Regions from separate parts of the Micromonospora sp. WMMD710 genome, predicted to be linked through region 1. Evidence: riboswitches for the same ligand, from Rfam matches in the RefSeq annotation. Region 1 holds a riboswitch; the other holds the start of a gene.
What was found. A riboswitch is a leader RNA that binds a small molecule or an ion and turns the genes downstream of it on or off. The one in region 1 is predicted to bind cobalamin.
Positions count from the first base shown of each region.

Region 2: linked by a shared signal. The riboswitch ahead of cobN (cobaltochelatase subunit CobN) and the one ahead of O7620_RS11255 (CbtB domain-containing protein) in region 1 are both predicted to bind cobalamin.

Region 1 is NZ_JARUBD010000001.1:2,430,707-2,439,428, reverse strand. It holds gene O7620_RS11280 (SDR family oxidoreductase) at 1-300, opposite strand, end outside; gene O7620_RS11275 (polysaccharide deacetylase family protein) at 482-1,501, opposite strand; gene O7620_RS11270 (hypothetical protein) at 1,882-2,478, opposite strand; gene O7620_RS11265 (histidine phosphatase family protein) at 3,084-3,692, opposite strand; gene O7620_RS11260 (CbtA family protein) at 3,689-4,453, opposite strand; gene O7620_RS11255 (CbtB domain-containing protein) at 4,444-4,647, opposite strand; cobalamin riboswitch at 4,682-4,836, opposite strand; gene O7620_RS11250 (ABC transporter permease) at 5,621-6,628, shown strand; gene O7620_RS11245 (ABC transporter substrate-binding protein) at 6,669-7,721, shown strand; gene O7620_RS11240 (ATP-binding cassette domain-containing protein) at 7,721-8,539, shown strand; gene O7620_RS11235 (hypothetical protein) at 8,536-8,688, shown strand; gene O7620_RS11230 (aldo/keto reductase) at 8,685-8,722, shown strand, end outside.
Region 2 is NZ_JARUBD010000001.1:1,725,667-1,734,388, reverse strand. It holds gene cobN (cobaltochelatase subunit CobN) at 1-3,655, opposite strand, end outside; cobalamin riboswitch at 3,943-4,072, opposite strand; gene O7620_RS07845 (recombinase family protein) at 4,297-5,211, opposite strand; gene O7620_RS07840 (Tn3 family transposase) at 5,848-6,582, opposite strand; gene O7620_RS07835 (inositol monophosphatase family protein) at 6,757-7,563, shown strand; gene O7620_RS07830 (hypothetical protein) at 7,586-7,921, opposite strand; gene O7620_RS07825 (RNA polymerase sigma factor) at 8,042-8,623, shown strand; gene O7620_RS07820 (hypothetical protein) at 8,616-8,722, shown strand, end outside.

The sequences.
Region 1 (8,722 bases):
GGTGCCCTCGGTGGGCGAGGCGAGGGGGATGCCCTGGGTTTCGTCGTCGATGCGGCCCGGAGCGCCGGTCGCGGTGGCCTCCGTCACCGCACGGTCGGCCGCGAGGATGGCGTCGCGCCGTTCCTCACGTCGCCGCTGCTTGATGATCTTGTAGAGCTTCGCGGTGGCCCGCTGCACACGCACCACGTCGGGGTGGTCGGGCGGCAGGGACTCCAACGCCTCGAAGACGCTGAGACAGGTCTCCAGCCGGCTGCGGTCGATCCCATGCTGACCGTTTTCGGTAATGCTGTCTGCCGTCATGCGCCTTTGTCTCGTCCCGTTCCCCACGCCGGTTTCCCCGGCCCGCCCACGTCCGACCCGGAACTGTACGCACTTCACGGCCGCGGCTGCATCCCGCGCGTCGGCAGATCGGCGGGCAGGGGAGTGGTCGTGCGTGGCGACCGCCGCGTCGCCACGCACGACCGGTGGAGCCGACGGCGTGTCAGCCGGCGGTACAGGAACGGATCTGCGGGCGGGCGCCGCTGTTGCCGTTGAACATCGTGGTGAAGCCGAAGGTGTTGCCGCTGCCGTTGGATCGCATGGTCATGACGGTGCTGCTGCCGTCCCAGCTGGGGGTGCCGTTCCAGGTGGTGGAGACCGTCTGCGGTGCGGTGAGGGCCACGACCACGGCCCAGGTGGTGGCGCCGCTGACCGTCACCGAGGTGTTGTACCGGTCACCCCAGACGTTGGTGGTGGTCGCGGTCGCGGAGCAACTGCCGGCGGGCGGCGGGGTCGTGCCGGGCGGCGGGGTCGTGCCGTCGGGCGCGACCGCCCGGCCGGTGGACGGCGAGATCATGCCGGGGCACAGGTTGCGGCTGGTGAGGTTTGCCATGATCTGCGGGATCGCGTCCCGGGTGTTCTGGATGCCGTCGTGCATGAGGATGACCTGGCCGCTCTGCAGGCGGCTGGCGTTGGCCACGATCTGGCTGACGCTGGCGCCGTTCCAGTCCTGGGAGTCCACGTCCCAGATCACCTGGCGCATGCCCAGCGACGAGGCGACCGACTGGAGGGTGCCGTTGGTCTCCCCGTACGGCGGGCGGAACAGCTGCGGCCGGCTGCCGGTGGCCGACTGGATGGCCGAGCTGGTCTGGGACAGGTCGGACTGCATCTGCGCCTGGCTCATCGAGGTCATGTGCGCGTGGTTCCAGCTGTGGTTGCCGACCCACATGCCGGCGGCCACCTGCGCCTGCGCCGCCGACCGGTTGTTCTGCACGTTCTGCCCGACGTTGAACATGGTGGCCCGTGCGCCGTTGGCGCGCAGCGCGTTCAGCAGTGCGCCGGTGCTGCCGGTCGGTCCGTCGTCGAAGGTCAGCCCGACGTAGCCGTTGCAGGCGGCCGCGCTGGACGCGGTGGCGGTGGCGGCGATGACGACGCCGGAGGTCGCGACGGCGGTGGCGAGGACGGCGAGCGCCGCACGAAGCCGCTTGGGACCGGCGACCACGCCAGCGGAGACAGTGCTCATCTGGTGCCCCTTCAACCAGGCCCGAACGCGCGCCGGACATGCGGCGGCGCGCCACGGACAGGTGGGTATGGGTGGGAAGGCCGACTGGTACCCGACGAACTGATCGCATCGACCTCAATGAATCGAAGTATTACAGCGAGAATTCCGGCACGTCAACAAGTTCCGGAAGGGCTCCGGAACCGCAGCGGCGCGGACGCGCGGGTCGGGTGCCAGGCGATGAAGAGCCCATCCAGCACCGAATAAAGATCGACTCAGTTCGATCCGGAAAGCACCCGAAAGTTTCGACGGCACCCTCAGGGTCGCGGCGGTGTCCGGCGCACCGGCACGACGACGTCCACGGCCGGCACCGGTGGGTGCCGACCGTGGACGATCCGTGGTGGTTACCGGAGCCAGGGCAGGCGCTGGACGAGGGGGAGCCTGGCCCACGGCTTGCCGAGGCCGAGGGTGTCGCCGGCGGCGGTCAGGGCGAGGACGGCGAGGACACCGGCGTAGATCAGGTGGTCGTCCATGACGGGGTTGTTTTCCGGGGGCAGCACCGCGGTGAACATGAGGACCAGGAGCAGGCCACCGGCGACCGCGGCGACGCGCAGGCCGATGCCGAGGATCAGCGCGGTGCCGATGGCGGCCAGGCCGATCATGAAGAGCCAGTCGGCCCAGGCGGCGCCGGCGAAGCCCTTGTACACGTCGGCGAACGGGCCGGTGACGGCGTTGCCGAGGAAGCCCTTGGTGGGGCTGCCGCCGTCGATCCAGGCGCCCTGGGCCTTGGTGGCGAAGCCGAGCCCGAAGACCTTGTCGATGAAGGCCCAGAGGAAGATCCAGCCGAGGGCGATGCGCAGGCCGGCGAGGGTGAACCGGGTGGCCTTCTGCGTCCTGGTCTCGGTGGTGGCGATGACGGTCGCGGGAGCGGTCACCGTGGTGCCGTTGCGTCCGGCGGGGGTGTCGTGCCGGGGGGTCGTGGGGAGCTGAGTGGCGGTCATGGTGTCCACGTCCTTTCTCGTCTGTCGGTGTCGCCCCTATTCCACTCGCCGCGAGGGCTGCCGATCAGTGCCGCCGTACCGCTCCTGGGGGGACCTTCGGCCCCCTCTGTCAGACCCGGGTCGTATTCCTCTGCCGCGTGCGTCGGCGGATGCGGGAGTCTGTCCACGGCGGACACGGGCCGGATCGCCAGGCGACGGACGGGCGGCGACACGGCGGTCCCGGCGGTCAGCCTCCCGCCGCACCACCCGTCGTCGGTTCGGCCGGTGTTCGCCTGACGACCGCCACCGTGACGTTTCGGTGTGATCAACCCGTTGACATCGCTGTGCCCTGCCCGGAACTATCAGCGGCAGTCCCCCTAACTCCCGCCTTCATCGTCACGAGCTCGATGACAACGATGTCAGGCCGACTCCGAAGGAGAGCGCAGTCGACCATCGGAAGGGCCCTGAGCGTCTTGACCAGCGACATCAGCTGGGTGCCCACGGCGTACCTGTTGGCCGCCTCGGTCCTGACGCCCATCCTCGGCCGCCGTTGACAGGTGCCCGGAGCCGGGCTCAGGCCGTGGCCGTCCAGAAGGATGGCCACGGCCTGCCGGCCGGGCCGACGCTCAGGCGGACATCCGCGGTGTCGCGGGTGCGGCCAGTCGTAGCTGCCATCGTGCGCCGTGGTCGGTGAGTCGGACGACCGCCAACGGTTCGACGTCCACCTGGCGGTACGTCGCCGTCGGGAGCCCGAGGGCGTGCACGACCGCGACCCGGATGACGAGCGGATGGGTGACGGCCACGACCCGCCGCCCGCGTCCGCGCTGCCCGTCCAACCAGTGGCCGACGCGGTCCCGCACCGCGGTCACGGACTCGCCGCCATGGGGTGCCGCGTCCGGTGTGGACAGCCACTCGTGCAGCGCCTGCGGTTGGTCGGCCGCGACGTCGTCGAGTGACCGTCCGGTCCAGTGGCCGTAGTCGCAGTCGGTCAGCGCCGCCTCGACGGTCGGCGTGAGGCCGAGGGCGTCGGCGGTCTGGACGGCCGCCGCCGCGGGACTGGACAGCCCGACATCGGCGGCGCCCAGGTGTCCCCACCGGCCCTCTGGGGCGCAGGCCAGGGCGAGGACGGCCCGCAGGCCACCCTCGTCCAGACCGTCGTCCGTTCCGCCGAAGCGTGCCCTCCGCAGGGCGGCGGTGTGCCCGTGTGCGACCAGCCGCAGGCTGGTGGCGGTCACGTCACCGGCGCCGCGCTCGTGGCCCGGCGCCGGTCGTGCATCAGGGCCGCGAACAGCAGACCGATCCCGGTCCAGAGCACGACCTGGGTGCCGAGCGAGGCCAGCCGGAAGTCCCACAGCAGGGTCGCCGGGAAGTCGGCCGGGACCTCCTGGAAGGACGGCATCACCACGTACGACACCACGGTGACCAGCAGGAAGCCGCCGACGGCTGCGGCCACGCGCAGCCACGTCGGTGCCCCGACGCCGACCGCCCGGTAGCCCAACGAGCCCGCCCAGACCGCCACCAGGCCGAGCACCACCATCAGCAGGTAGGTGACGGTGCGCTGGTTGATGGTCGCCGGGTCGCCGACCGCCGGCGGATTCGCCGGATACTTGAGGAACGGCACGATCACCGCGCCGAGCAGCGCCGCGCCGGCTAGCAGCAGCCCCGACCGTCCGTCGTCGTAGGCGCGTCGCCGGCGCGACAGCAGGACGTACGCGGTGGCCAGCAGGCCACCCATCGCGGCACCGAACAGGCCGGTGGCCAGGAACAGCCCACCCCGCTGACCACTCCTGCTGACCAGGGCGTCCTCGTGCTGGTGCCCGCCGGCGGCCGGCTCGGCGTGCGTGGCCGCCTCCTCGATCGCGATGGCCGCCTCGATCCGCGGTTCACCGGCGACGTAGGCGAACGCCCCCGCGAGCAGGCCGGCTACCAGTCCGGCGAGCAGGCCACGGACGAGGACGGTGACGAACGGGGGAGCGGTGGTGGTGTTCAGTGGCACGGGACGCCCAGCAGGTGCCGCCCGTCGTGCATGAGTTCGTGCAGGTACATGCCGCTGCGCGAGACCGCGCCCTGGTCGAAGGCGACAAGGTAGGCCAGCAGGGTGAGCACGGCGACGGTCGTCAGGACCGTCCACAGAAGACGTGCGGTGCCAGCGGGGTGCACCAACGGCTGGCTGGACGTGGAACTGGACATGCGTACACGAACCTCCCCGGGGATGACGCGTCCCCATCGCAAGGCTGCGGACGACCGAGCGTCCTGGCTCGCGGGCCTCCGTCGAAACGGTGGACCGCTCACAGTGGCGCGACCGCGCCGGATTCACACCGGCTTCCCTCGTGTCGCCGCAGATAGTGGGTCGACGGTATCGGTGCCGCCTCGGGCGGTCAACCCGGCCGCACGGGCCCGGACCCGAAGCCGTCGGTGCCTGCGATCGTGGTGCGGGTGCGGCTGGTCGGTGGCTGTTCGAGCCGGATCGGTGTCGGCTGATTCGTCATACCAAAGCTCGATGCCAATGGTGGCCACCGCCGCTGTCGGTGCGCGGGTCCGATCCGGCTGCGGCCGATGGTAGGTGCATGTTACCGCTAACACGTCAATGCTGCCGACCGATCCACCGACCGGGCGGGTGCCTGAGCGCACCAGGGCGTGGCCGATGACGACAAGCGACCCGCTCGCGTCGGGCATCGTCGACGCTTACCACCACCTTTGGGTCCAGCCGCGGCGCGGACGCCTTCGCGATCTGGTATCGACACATCGTGTGTTATCGATAACATGCACGGGCCGGCGATGGTCGATCCACGATGCCGTGTGCGTGGCTCGCCACCTCGCCGCATCCTGCCGACATTCCGGTGTGGACGCCCGAGTGGGCCGCCTCGCCGACGTCCGGCGGTGGCCACGTCCGGGGCCGTCGTGGTGGTGGCAGTTTGATCGGACGTATGCGGCCGGCGGCTCGGATAACGATGGCAAAACATGGTCGTAAGACCTTGGCAACATACCTGAATGCATGGCATGGTAACGCCTGATCGAGCGAAACATCCGACCTATCTCGACGGTGATGCGGGCTTCGGTTCGTGCTCTCCCTGCCGAGGAGGCTCGGTTCTCACAGGTGCTCCGCTCACCGGCGGTCATCCGTCGGGTGTCGGCGCCACGGCTGGGGAGGTCAGGTCCGACGATGAGTACCGTCGAGGCAACCGCCGGCAGGCAGCGCGGCGAACTCAGCGACTGGTTCCGGGAACGGATCTCGCACGCCGTCTCCGAGTTCACCGCCGCCACCGCGCTCGTCGTCCTGTTCATCGCGTTGAGCTTCGCCAGTCCCTATTTCTTGACGGCGGACAACCTGTTCAACATCGGGGCGCAGACGGCGGTGATCGCCATCATCGCCGCGGCGCAGACGATGGTCATCATCACCAAGGGCATCGACCTGTCGGTGGGGTCGGTCGCCGCCCTCGCCGGCGTCGCCGGGGCGATGGTTGTCCGTGACCTCGGCTTCCCGCTCTGGGCCGCGACCGCGGTCGCAATCGGCGTCGGCGCGCTGGCCGGGCTGGTGAACGGGCTGCTGGTCACCGTCGCCCGAATTCCGCCGTTCATCGCGACGCTGGGGACGATGTCGGTGGGTCGCGGTCTCGTCTTCATCATCACCGGCGCGGTCGGCGTCTACGGCCTGCCCCGGTCCTTCCAGATGCTGGGCAACGGCGAGATCATCGGCATCCCGTTCGCCGTGGTGATCACCGCCCTCGTGGCCGTCGGAGTCGCCTTCCTGCTCTCCCAGACCCGGTTCGGTCAGTACACCTACGCGATGGGCTCCAACCTGGAGGCGGCCCGCCGCTCGGGCATCCGGGTGGGTCGCTACCTGACCGGGGTGTACGTGCTGGCCGGGGTCCTGGTCGGGCTGGGCGGCATGATCGCCGCCTCCCGGGTCAACTCGGGTCAGCCGAACTACGGCATCTCACTGGAACTCGACGTCATCGCCGCCGCGGTCATCGGCGGCGCAAGCCTCTTCGGCGGGCAGGGCCGGATCGTCGGGACCATCATCGGCGCCTTCCTCATCGCCCTGGTGCGCAACGGCGCCGTCCTGCTCGACATCAGCATCCACTACCAGCAGGTGATCGTCGGCCTGATCATCTGGGCCGCCGTCTACTTCGACCAGTACCGCCGCCAGCGGCTGGAAGCACGGGGTTGACATGCCATTTCGAGAGTCCGAACGAGGAAGGACACACACCATGGCACACACCACCACCAGCCGGCGCGCGCGAGGGCACCTCCTGCGCACACGAGCCATCCTGGCTGCCGCCGCGGCGACCGCTCTGCTCAGCGCCTGCGGCGGGGTCGAGGTCCGCGACGGAGGCGACGGCGCGACCAAGGACGCGAGCGGGCCGCTGAAGCTCGCCGTGGTGCCGAAGGCCGTCGGGGCCGACTACTGGAACACGGTAAAGGCGGGTGCCGAGTGCGCCGCGCAACGCGCCGGCAACGTCACCGTCCAGTGGGACGGGGTGACGACCGAGACCGATGTCGAGGGCCAGGTCAACCTGATCCAGAACTTCGTCACCAAGAAGGTCGACGGCATCGTCTACGCGGCCACCGACTCCCGCGCCTTGGCGCCGGCCACCGACCAGGCGCTCGCCGCCAACATCCCGGTCGCGATGATCGACTCCGGCACCAGCCCGCAGCCGTCGGCCGTTCCGCTCTTCGCCACCGACAACCGCGCATCGGCGGTCGAGGCCGCGAAGCTGCTCGCCACCGAACTCGGCCCCGGCAACCACGAGGTGGCGCTGGTCGAGTTCCAGCCCGGATCGCAGACCAACACCGAGCGGGTCGACGGCTTCAAGGCCGGCCTGGCCCAGTTCCCCAACCTGAAGCTGGTCGGTCAGCAGCCCAGCCGCAGTGACGTCAACGAGGCACGGCGGGTCACCGAGAACATCCTCACCGCCAACCCCAACCTCGCCGGCGTCTTCGCGGCCAACGAGCCGAGCGTGCTCGGCGCCGCGCAGGCGATCCAGGCCGCCGGCAAGTCCGGCAAGGTGGTCATCATCGGCTGGGACGCCGCCCCCGACGAGATCGCCGGTGTGCGCAGCGGTCAGATCTCGGCGCTGGTCGTGCAGAACCCGTTCAAGATGGGCTACTTCGGGGTCGACAAGATGGTCAAGCACCTCCGGGACAGGGCGCCGCTGGCGTCCGCCGACACCGGGGTCACGTTCGTCACCAAGGAGAACATCGACTCCGCGGAGATCAAGGCGGTGCTCGAGCCCAGCTGCGCCAACCCCCCGGTGCAGTGATGGGCGCGACCCCAACGGCATTCACCGACACCGACGAGAGCCCGGCCGCCGCGGAACCGCCGGTCCTCGAAGCCCGCGGCATCGTCAAGCGGTTCGGGCACGTCGAGGCGCTGCGCGGCGCCGACTTCACGGTCCACCGGGGTGAGGTCGTCGCGCTGATCGGCGACAACGGCGCCGGCAAGAGCACGCTGATCAAGACGCTGTCCGGTGTGCACCCGCCCGACGAGGGTGAGATCCGGGTGGGCGGTCGTCCCGTCCAGTTCTCCAACCCGGTCGACGCCCGGCGCGCGGGGGTGGAAACCGTCTACCAGGATCTCGCCGTCGCCGACGACCTCAGCGTGGCGGCCAACCTGTACCTGGGGCGGGAGATCCTGCGCTCCGGGCCGCTCGGCCGGCTCGGGCTGCTCGACAAACGGGCCATGCGGCAGGGCGCCGCCGCCGCGCTGGACGAGCTGGGCGTACGAATTCCCCGGGTCACCACCCCGATCGCCATGTTGTCCGGTGGGCAACGGCAGTGCGTGGCGGTGGCCCGGGCGATCATCTGGGCGACCAACGTGGTCATCCTCGACGAGCCCACCGCGGCGCTCGGCGTCGTCCAGACCGGACGGGTGCTCGACGTCGTCCGGCGCGCCCGTGACGCCGGCATGTCGGTGGTGCTGGTGAGCCACAACATGCCGCAGGTGCTGGAGATCGCCGACCGGGTCGAGGTGCTGCGCCTCGGCCGGCGGGCGGCCCGGTTGCGCGCCGATGAGGTGACCACCGACGACCTGGTCGCCGCGATGACCGGAAGCACCAGTACGGAACGGGAGGATCGGTGACGGCAGTCGTCTGCCGGGGCGCGCCCGATCCCGCGATCGTGGACCGCGCCCCGCAGCCGCCCGGCCCCGGGCAGGTCCGCATCGCGGTGGCATACACCGGCATCTGCGGCATCGTCCCGGCCGTCGGCGGCGGCTGGCTCGGCCGGTGACGGGCCGTCAGCCGCACCTCACCGCGCTGGGCTT
Region 2 (8,722 bases), 710 kb from region 1:
CCAGGTCACCCTCGCTGGCCAGGTACGTGTCGCGGAGCCGGTCGAGGGTGACCGGCTCGGGTTTGGCCCACAGCCCCCGGTCGGCGGCCTCCAGCAGCCGTTCGGTGATGCCGCGCAGCGCCCACGGGTTGGAGCGCTCCAGGAATTCGCGGGTGGTGTCGTCGAAGAGGTACGCGGCGGCCAGGTTCTCGTACATCCAGTCGTCGACGACGCCGGCGGTGGCGTCGTAGCCGAACAGGTAGTCCACGGTGGCGGCCAGCTCGAACGCGCCCTTGTAGCCGTGCCGGCGCATCGCGGCGATCCACTTCGGGTTGACGACCCGGGCCCGGAACACCCGCCGGGTCTCCTCGCCCAGCGTGCGGGTCCGCACGTCGTGCGGCATCGCCGAGTCACCCACGTACGCCTGCGGGGCGCTGCCGGTGAGGTGACGGACCATCGCCACCATCCCGCCGTGGTACTGGAAGTAGTCGTCGGAGTCGACGATGTCGTGCTCGCGGGTGTCCTGGTTCTTCACGGCCACCGCGATCCGGGCGAACGAGCGTTCCATGTCGGCGCGCGCCTCCCGCCCGTCCAGGCCCCGGCCGTACGCGTAGCCACCCCACACGGCGTACACCTCGGCAAGGTCGGCGTCGTCGCGCCAGGTGCGGGCGTCGATCAGCGGCAACAACCCGGCGCCGTACGCCCCGGGTTTGGAGCCGAAGATCCGCGCGGTGGCCCGCCGCTCGTCGCCGTGCTCGGCGAGGTCGGCGGTGACGTGGGCGCGCAGGTAGTTGTCCGCGTCCGGCTCGTCGAGGGCGGCGACCCGCCGGACGGCGTCGTCGAGCAGGGTCACGACGTGCGGGAACGCGTCGCGGAAGAACCCGGAGATGCGGACGGTGACGTCGACGCGGGGCCGGCCCAGCTCGGCGGTCGGCACCACCTCGATGCCGGTGACCCGCCGTGACCGGTCGTCCCAGACGGGCCGGCAGCCCAGCAGCGCGAGCACCTCGGCGATGTCGTCGCCCTGCGTCCGCATGGCGCTGGTGCCCCACACGGTCAACCCCACCGAGCGGGGGTACGCGCCGGTGTCGGCGAGGTGCCGGGCCAGCAGCGAGTCCGCGAGGGCCACCCCGACGTCCCAGGCGTTGCGGCTGGGGATGGCCTTCGGGTCGACGGAGTAGAAGTTGCGGCCGGTGGGCAGCACGTTGACCAGGCCCCGGGTGGGCGAGCCGGACGGGCCGGGCGGCACGAACCGGCCGTCGAGCGCGCCGAGGGTGTTGGTCAGCTCGTCGGTGGTGCGCTCCAGCCGGGGCACCAGCTCGGTGGCGGCGAAGCGCAGCACCGCGGCGGCGTCCGGGATCGGCTGGCTGGTCACCTCCGCGACGACCGCGTCGGCCGCGTCCACGGCCCAGCTTAGGGTTTCCATGCCGACGACCAGTCGCCGCGCGAGAGCCTCGATCAGGTCGATGGCGTCGGCGGCGGTGCCGGCCGGGCCGTCCACCGCGTCGGTCAGCGCCGCGGGCAGGGCGATCCGCTGTCCGGGCGTCGCGAGCAGCTCCTGCTCGTCGAGGCCGTACGCGGCGGCGAGGGCCTGCCGCAGGCCGGGCAGGGCGCGGGCGCCTCCCCAGATCTGCGGCGCCCGCAGCACGGCGAGGACGAGGTTGACGCGGGGTTCACGGGTCGGCGCGGCGGCGAGGATGTGCAGCCCGTCGCGGATCTGCACGTCCTTGACCTCGCAGAGGTACCCGTCGAGGTGCAGCACGAAGTCGTCGAAGTCGTCGGCGTCGGGCATCGCCTCGGCGTGCAGGTCGTGGTGCAGTTCGGCGGCGCGGACGAGGTCCCAGATCTGCGCCCGCACGGTGGGCACCTTGGCCGGGTCGAGGGCCTGCACGGTGGCGTACTCGTCAAGCAGTTGTTCCAGTTTGGCCAGCTCGCCGTAGGTCTCGGCACGGGCCATCGGCGGCACCAGGTGGTCGATGACCACGGCGTGCGCGCGCCGCTTGGCCTGGGTGCCCTCGCCGGGGTCGTTGACGATGAACGGGTAGACCAGCGGCAGGTCACCGAGGACCGCGTCGGGCGCGCAGCCGGCGGCCAGGCCGAGGCCCTTGCCGGGCAGCCACTCCAGGGTGCCGTGCTTGCCGAGGTGCACCACGGCGTCCGCGCCGAAGCCGCCGTCGGCGACCGGCGCGGCCAGCCAGTGGTACGCGGCCAGGTAGTGGTGACTCGGCGGCAGGTCCGGGTCGTGGTAGATGGCGATCGGGTTCTCCCCGAAGCCGCGAGGCGGCTGGATGAGCAGCACCACGTTGCCGAAGCGCAGCCCGGCGAGCACGATGTCGTCGCCGTCGGTGTACAGCTCGCCGGGCGGCTCACCCCAGTGTTCCCGCATCCGTTCGCGCAGCTCGGCCGGGACCTGGTCGAACCACCGCCGGTACGTCCGCCCCGGTATCCGGGCCTCGGCGGCGGCCAACTGCTCCGGGGTGAGCCATTCCACGTCGTGCCCCCCGGCGGCGATCAGCGCGTGGATCAGCGCGTCACCGTCGTCGGGTACCGGGGCGTCGCCCAGGTGGTAGCCGGCGTCGGCCAGCGCGGCGAGCAACCGGACCGCCGAGACGGGGGTGTCCAGCCCGACGGCGTTGCCGACCCGGGAGTGCTTGGTGGGGTACGAGCTGAGCACGACGGCGATCCGCTTGTCGGCGTGGGGCACGTAGCGCAGCCGGGCGTGGCGCACCGCGATGCCGGCGACCCGCGCGGCCCGCTCGGGGTCGGCGGCGTAGACCGAGAGCCCGTCGGCGTCGATCCGCTTGAACGAGAACGGCACGGTGACGATCCGGCCGTCGAACTCGGGGATGGCCACATGCATCGCGGCGTCCAACGGGGACAGTCCGGCGTCGCTGCCGGCCCACTGTTCGCGGGTGCTGGTGAGACAGAGCGCCTGGATGACCGGCACGTCCAGGGTGGCGAGGGCGCCGACGTCCCAGGCGTCCTCGGCACCGCCGCCGGAGGCGTCCGCGGCGACCGCGCCCCCGGCGGCGAGGACGGTGACCAGCAGCGCGTCGCAGCGGGCGAACAGTCCGAGCGGTCCGGCGCCGGCGGTCAGCCCGCGCAGCGAGCCGCAAAAGATGGGCAGCGGATCGCCACCGGCGTCGCGTACCGCGTCGGCGAGCACGTCGACGAATCCGGTGTTGCCGGCGAGCGCGTGCGCCCGGTAGAAGACGATCCCCACGGTGGGCCGGTCCGGGTCGGCGCGATGATCGCCGTGCACCCCGTACGCCGGTGTGGGCGCGGGTGGGGCGAAACCCTCGCCGGTGAGCAGCACGGTGTCGGAGAGGAACCGGGCCAGCTGGGCGAGGTTGTCCGGCCCGCCCTCGACGAGGTACGCGAGCGCCTGGGTGGCGACCCCGGACGGCACGGTGGAGAGGGCCGTCAGCTCCGCGTCGGGCACCGACTCACCGCCGAGCACGACCGTGGGGCGTCCGCCGGCGAGCACCGCGGCGAGGCCGTCGGGCCACGCCTGCCGGCCTCCGAGCAGGCGTACGACGGCGAGGGCGACCCCGTCGAGCAGGGCGGGCACCTCGTCGGCGGCGACCCGGGCCGGGTTGGCCAGGCGGTAGTCGACGCCGCTGGCGCGGGCGGCCAGCAGGTCGGTGTCGGCGGTGGAGAGCAGCAGGATGCGCACGGCAGGCTCCGGACAGTAACGTCGGCACGCTCGCGGGAAGCGCCTGGCGACGTGGGATGGGCGCGGGGTTCAGCGGGTACCGCGATCCGGCCGGCTCACCGGCGTGCGGCCGGCGGCGACGGGTGGCGCGGTGCGGAACTCAGCGGTGAACGGCGGGAGAGCGCCCGGGTATGGGTGCGGCAGAGCGGCCGTCGCTCAGGTCACGACGGTGGTCGTCGGTGACGGAGACGCCGTGCGTCATCGGGTCCTCCTCGGGTGTCCACGCCCTGGGGTACATCCGACGGCCGAAGTATCCTGGCTTCCGGATCGACGCTCTCCCCCGGCCTTCCAACCGCAGACACACGGCCGTGACTCACGAGGGGGGATCACTCCCCGGTGACAGTGGCGGGACCGCGTCGGATTCGCACCGACTTCCTTCACTGCCGTCAGGCCGCGAATGCTGCCACACCGCCGCGCCGCCGGTCAACGCGCACGCCTGCATCGGACGGCGGCGCTCGCCACAGTGAACCGCGAAGATGTCGGCGGGGGGCCTCTCGTCGCAGTCGCGGGCTGCCGAGTCGGTTCGTCGACGCCGCGGGGTGACGGCGGAGGAGGGCGTCGTGTTGGCTGACGGCCGGTGGGCCGGGCCGGGTGTGGGCGGGTTACGCGGTGATCTGGCTGGCGAGGCGCAGCCGGTCGTTGTAGATGCGGTACGCCTTGCGGTCGGCGGAGGACGCCCCGTCGGTGTTGAGTGTGGCCGCGGCGGCCAGCATGGCGTGATGGACCTCGGGCAGTGCGGTGACGTGCAGGCTGTAGCCCTGACCGCGCCGGACCGTTCGCCCGCGACGCAGGGCGTGTTGCTCGGCTTCGGCGAGGTCGGTGTGGTCTGCGAGGTGCTGGGCAAGCTTGCCGGGAATCTCTACACGGACCGCTTGCGCTGTGGTTGCGGCGGGTGCGGGCTGGTCGGGTTGATTGGGCAGCAGATCGGCGATCGCGGTGCGGATCGCGCCGCGGCTGACGTTGTGCTCGCGGGCCAGGGCGGCGATGCTGGCCCCGTTCCGGTACGCCTGGCGGATCTGGTCGGTTACACCGAGCTGGGCGTGCCGGGGACGCCGGCCGGAGATCGTGCCGCTGGCCCAGGCCGCGGCGAGTCCTTCGCGGGTGAGTTCGTTCTGCAGGTCGCGTTGGAACTGCCCGACGGAGACGAGCACGTTGACCAGCATGGTGGTGGTCGCGTCGGTGGCGGCCAGGTCGGTGATGTTCGACAGGGCGCCGGAGAGCACACGCAATGTCACCTGGTGCTGCTGGCACCAGGCGCGCAGGGCGAGGATGTCGGCCAGGTCGCGGCACAGCCGGTACAGCTCGGAGACGGTGAGCCGGTCGCCGGGCCGGGCATAGCGGGTCAGCTCCCGGAAGCCGGCGCGCTCCAGCGCGGGGATCTTCGAGGAGGTCGCCGGATCGCTGAAGATCCGCACCCCCTCGGCGCCGCCGGTGAGTCCGACCGCGTCGAGCAGGTACGTCTGCCGCTGGGTGCTCTGCTCGTCCGTAGAGACCCGCGTATAGACCAGATCCGCCATGACCGCGCTGTCTCCTTGATCCGTCGCTGTCGGCACCCAAGGGTCTACCTGTCAGCAAACCCTGTCGTCAACCCTGATCGGCCCGGATCGGATCAGCGGACCTATTTCCGGTGGTCGCGGCGTGTCCAAGGGACGGATCGGGCGCCCTGTCAGCAAAGGGTCCTTTGCCGACACAAACAGATCGAGTCGCCGGGCTCGTCGTGAGCACCGTGAACCTACGGACGAGATACCTCGCTGCAAGAGATGTACAACCATCTACAGAGGAGCGAACTTGTCACTTCGCCGGGTCGAAGGATCACGTAACCTCAGAGAAGCGGCTATGCCGCCTCCACCGCCCAACCCGACCGCAACGGCTCCGAGCGCCTCTTCGCGATCACGAGAAGACCAGATGCGGATGGAGACCATGACGACGGCTGCTGCTACTACCTCAACGAGGGCACCCGCGACTCCAGGGGTGGCCTCCGCATCGAATCCGGCTCCCACCTCATCGGGCCCGGCGGCGTCCTTGTCGAGTCCGGCTTCCACCCCGTCGGGTCGGACGCCCCGTTGACACCTTGGCCGCATCGACCACGCAAGCGGCGTCGATGGCTGCACGCCGGTCCCGTCCCCGCTCTGGGGGGCGGGACCGGCGGCGTCTCAGGCCGCTGCGGCCTTGGCAGGTGCGGGGCCGGTGGTGCCGCGCTCGTAGTCGATGCGTTGGTCGAGGTCGAGCTGGAAGGTGCCGTGCAGGGCGACGTTGGACCAGAACAGCGGGGTGAGGCCGCGCAGATCGTGTTCGGTGAGCCGGGCCGCCCAGTCCGGTTCGGCCAGGACGCGGTCGACCATGCGGGTGTTGACCAGCACGAGCGCGGACTGGAGCAGGTGCAGGGAGAGCATGGAGATCTCCTGAGCCTCGCGGTCGGCGCCGGGCAGTTCGGCCCCGCGGCCGTAGTGGATGGCCACGTTCGCGGAGTTCCACTGTTCGACGACCTGCAAGCCCTCGTGGATCTCGCGGCGCAGCGCGGGGTCGGCGAGGTAGTCGGCGATGAACGCCGTCCGGACGGCGCGGCCGAGTTCCTCGATCGCGGCGAGGGTGGGGTGCTTGGGGCCGCGGGTGTTGAACCGGCGCAGGATCTGCTCGGCCTCGGCGGTGCCGAGCTGCAACGCCCGCACGTACTTGATCATTTGGTCGTATTCGCGGGTGATCAGGTCCCAGTTGATCGCCCTGGTCAGCACCGGCTCCAGCCCGGGGTAGCTGGCCCCGTCGGCGGGCCGGTAGAGGCGGGCGGCGCCGATGTTTTTGAGCCGGGGCAGCAGCCGGTAGCCGAGCAGGTGGGTGAACGCGAACCCGACCACGCTGGCGCCGTGGGTGTCGGTGTAGTTGGCGGCCATTCGCGCCAACGTCCTTCTGATCGATGGTCGACTCTGCGTTGTCCAGCACTACCTACCGCAGATGCGAGGTGTCGACTGCCCGACCATGGTCATCGAGCGCAGCGCCGGCCCCTCCGGTCTTTACCCGATATTCGACGATATGTTCAGCTCGCTATGGGAGCGCAGCCGCCAGCTATGACCGACTACGCCCGCCTCCTCCCCCTCGCACAGGAGGCCGTTGACCTGGCACACGACCTGATGCGGACGCTTCAGCCCGGTGCGCTGACCTTCAAGGGTGACCGCGACATGGCCTCGGACGTGGATTACGCCATCGAGCGAGCGGTTCGCGAGCACCTGGCCGCCAAGGCGCCTGACATCGGATTCCTCGGCGAGGAGTACGGCACCAGCGGCGACACCAGCGCACTGACCTGGGCACTCGATCCGGTCGACGGCACCGTCAACTTCATCCACGGCTCGCCCCTGTGCGCGATCTCCCTCGGCCTCATCCACCGCACACGCGCCGTCCTTGGTGTCATCGACCTCCCGTTCCTCGGCACCCGCTACCACGCCGTCCAGGGGCACGGAGCCTATGCCGACAACCGACGCATCCGCGCCAGCCAGGTCACCGATCTCCGGGACGCCGTCGTCGCCATTGGCGACTATGCAGTCGGTGCCGAGGCCAGGCGGAAGAACACCGAGCGACTTGCCATCACCGAGCAGCTCGCCCGACACGTCCAACGGATACGCATGCACGGGTCAGCCGCAATCGACCTCGCCTGGTTGGCTCACGGCCGGATCGACGCGTTCGTCATGCTCAACAACAATCCCTGGGACACCATCGCGGGCGTCGTCATCGCCAAAGAGGCTGGCGCGCTGGTGGTCGACATCGACGGCACGCCCCACGACGTGAACGCTGCCGCCACAATCGGTGGCAGCGAGCTGATCCTTCCGCCCGTCCTCACGCTCATCCGGCGATCACTCACCCAGGTGAAACCCGCTTGAGCCCGCTCACGGCCTGACCGTCTCAGTGGGCGCGGCGCTCCGGGTGTGCCCGGTTCCACACCCGCATCCGCTCCGGGTAGCCGGTGCGCGCCGCCTCGTACAGCGGCACCGCGTGCTTGCGGGCGATGGCGCCCGCCGCCCGTGGCGTGCCGGTGCGGCGGCGGATCCACTCACCGTCGTGGGCGATCGCCACCACGGTCGTGTCGGTGGCGGTGGTCTCCGGCTCCAGGTAGAACTCCACCCCCCGCCGGCTGGCGACGAACGCCTCCAGCGCCGCGAGGTCGTCGCGGGTCGCCTCCCGGTCCAGCTTGGTCGGGGTCGTCTCGGCACCCCGCGACCGCCGGTTGAACCAGCCCATGGCCCACCCCTCTCCTCGACGCTCCCACCAGTGCAGCACCGAATCCTGGCAATCCGCTGCATGCCGGATGGGAGCAACCTGATTCGCGTCGGGTGGAACCCGCGACGCCCGTGCGGTGTCATGAGGGTGATCGGAGCGGAGGTTTCCCTGGACGACCACGTGCTCGTCACCCGCGCTCGGGCAGGTGACCTGGAGGCGTACGACCTCCTGGTCGCCCGGCACACCGCGTCCGCGTACCGGACGGCGGTGCTGCTCGGCGCGGGCCCGGACTCCGAGGACGTCATCCAGGAGGCGTTCGTGAAGGCGTACCGCAAGCTCTCCCGCTATCGCGGTGAGTCGTCCTTCCGCTCCTGGCTGCTGGCGATCGTCGCCAACGAGACGCGCAACCTGCACCGCTCGCGCAGCCGGCGGGACGGGCTGGTGCTGCGGGCCGCGGCGGCCGGTCCAGCGTCGGAGGCCGCCGAGGACGGGGCGGTCGGCGCGGTTCTCGCCGGGGAGCGCCGCAGCGCGCTGGTACACGCGTTGCGCCAGTTGCCGGTACGCGATCGCGAGGTGATCGTCTGTCGGTTCTTCCTCGACCTCAGCGAGGAGGAGACCGCGGAGACGTTGGGTTGGCCCCGGGGCACGGTGAAGTCGCGGACGTCGCGGGCGTTGGCGAAGCTGCGCGGCCTGCTCGACCGCGAGGAGGTCCGGCATGGGTGACCTCGAGCGGGAACTGCGTGACCTCTCCACCTGGCTGGACACGCCCGCCGCGCCCGACGTGACCGTCCGCGTCCGCGCACGGCTCGCCGGACCGCGCCG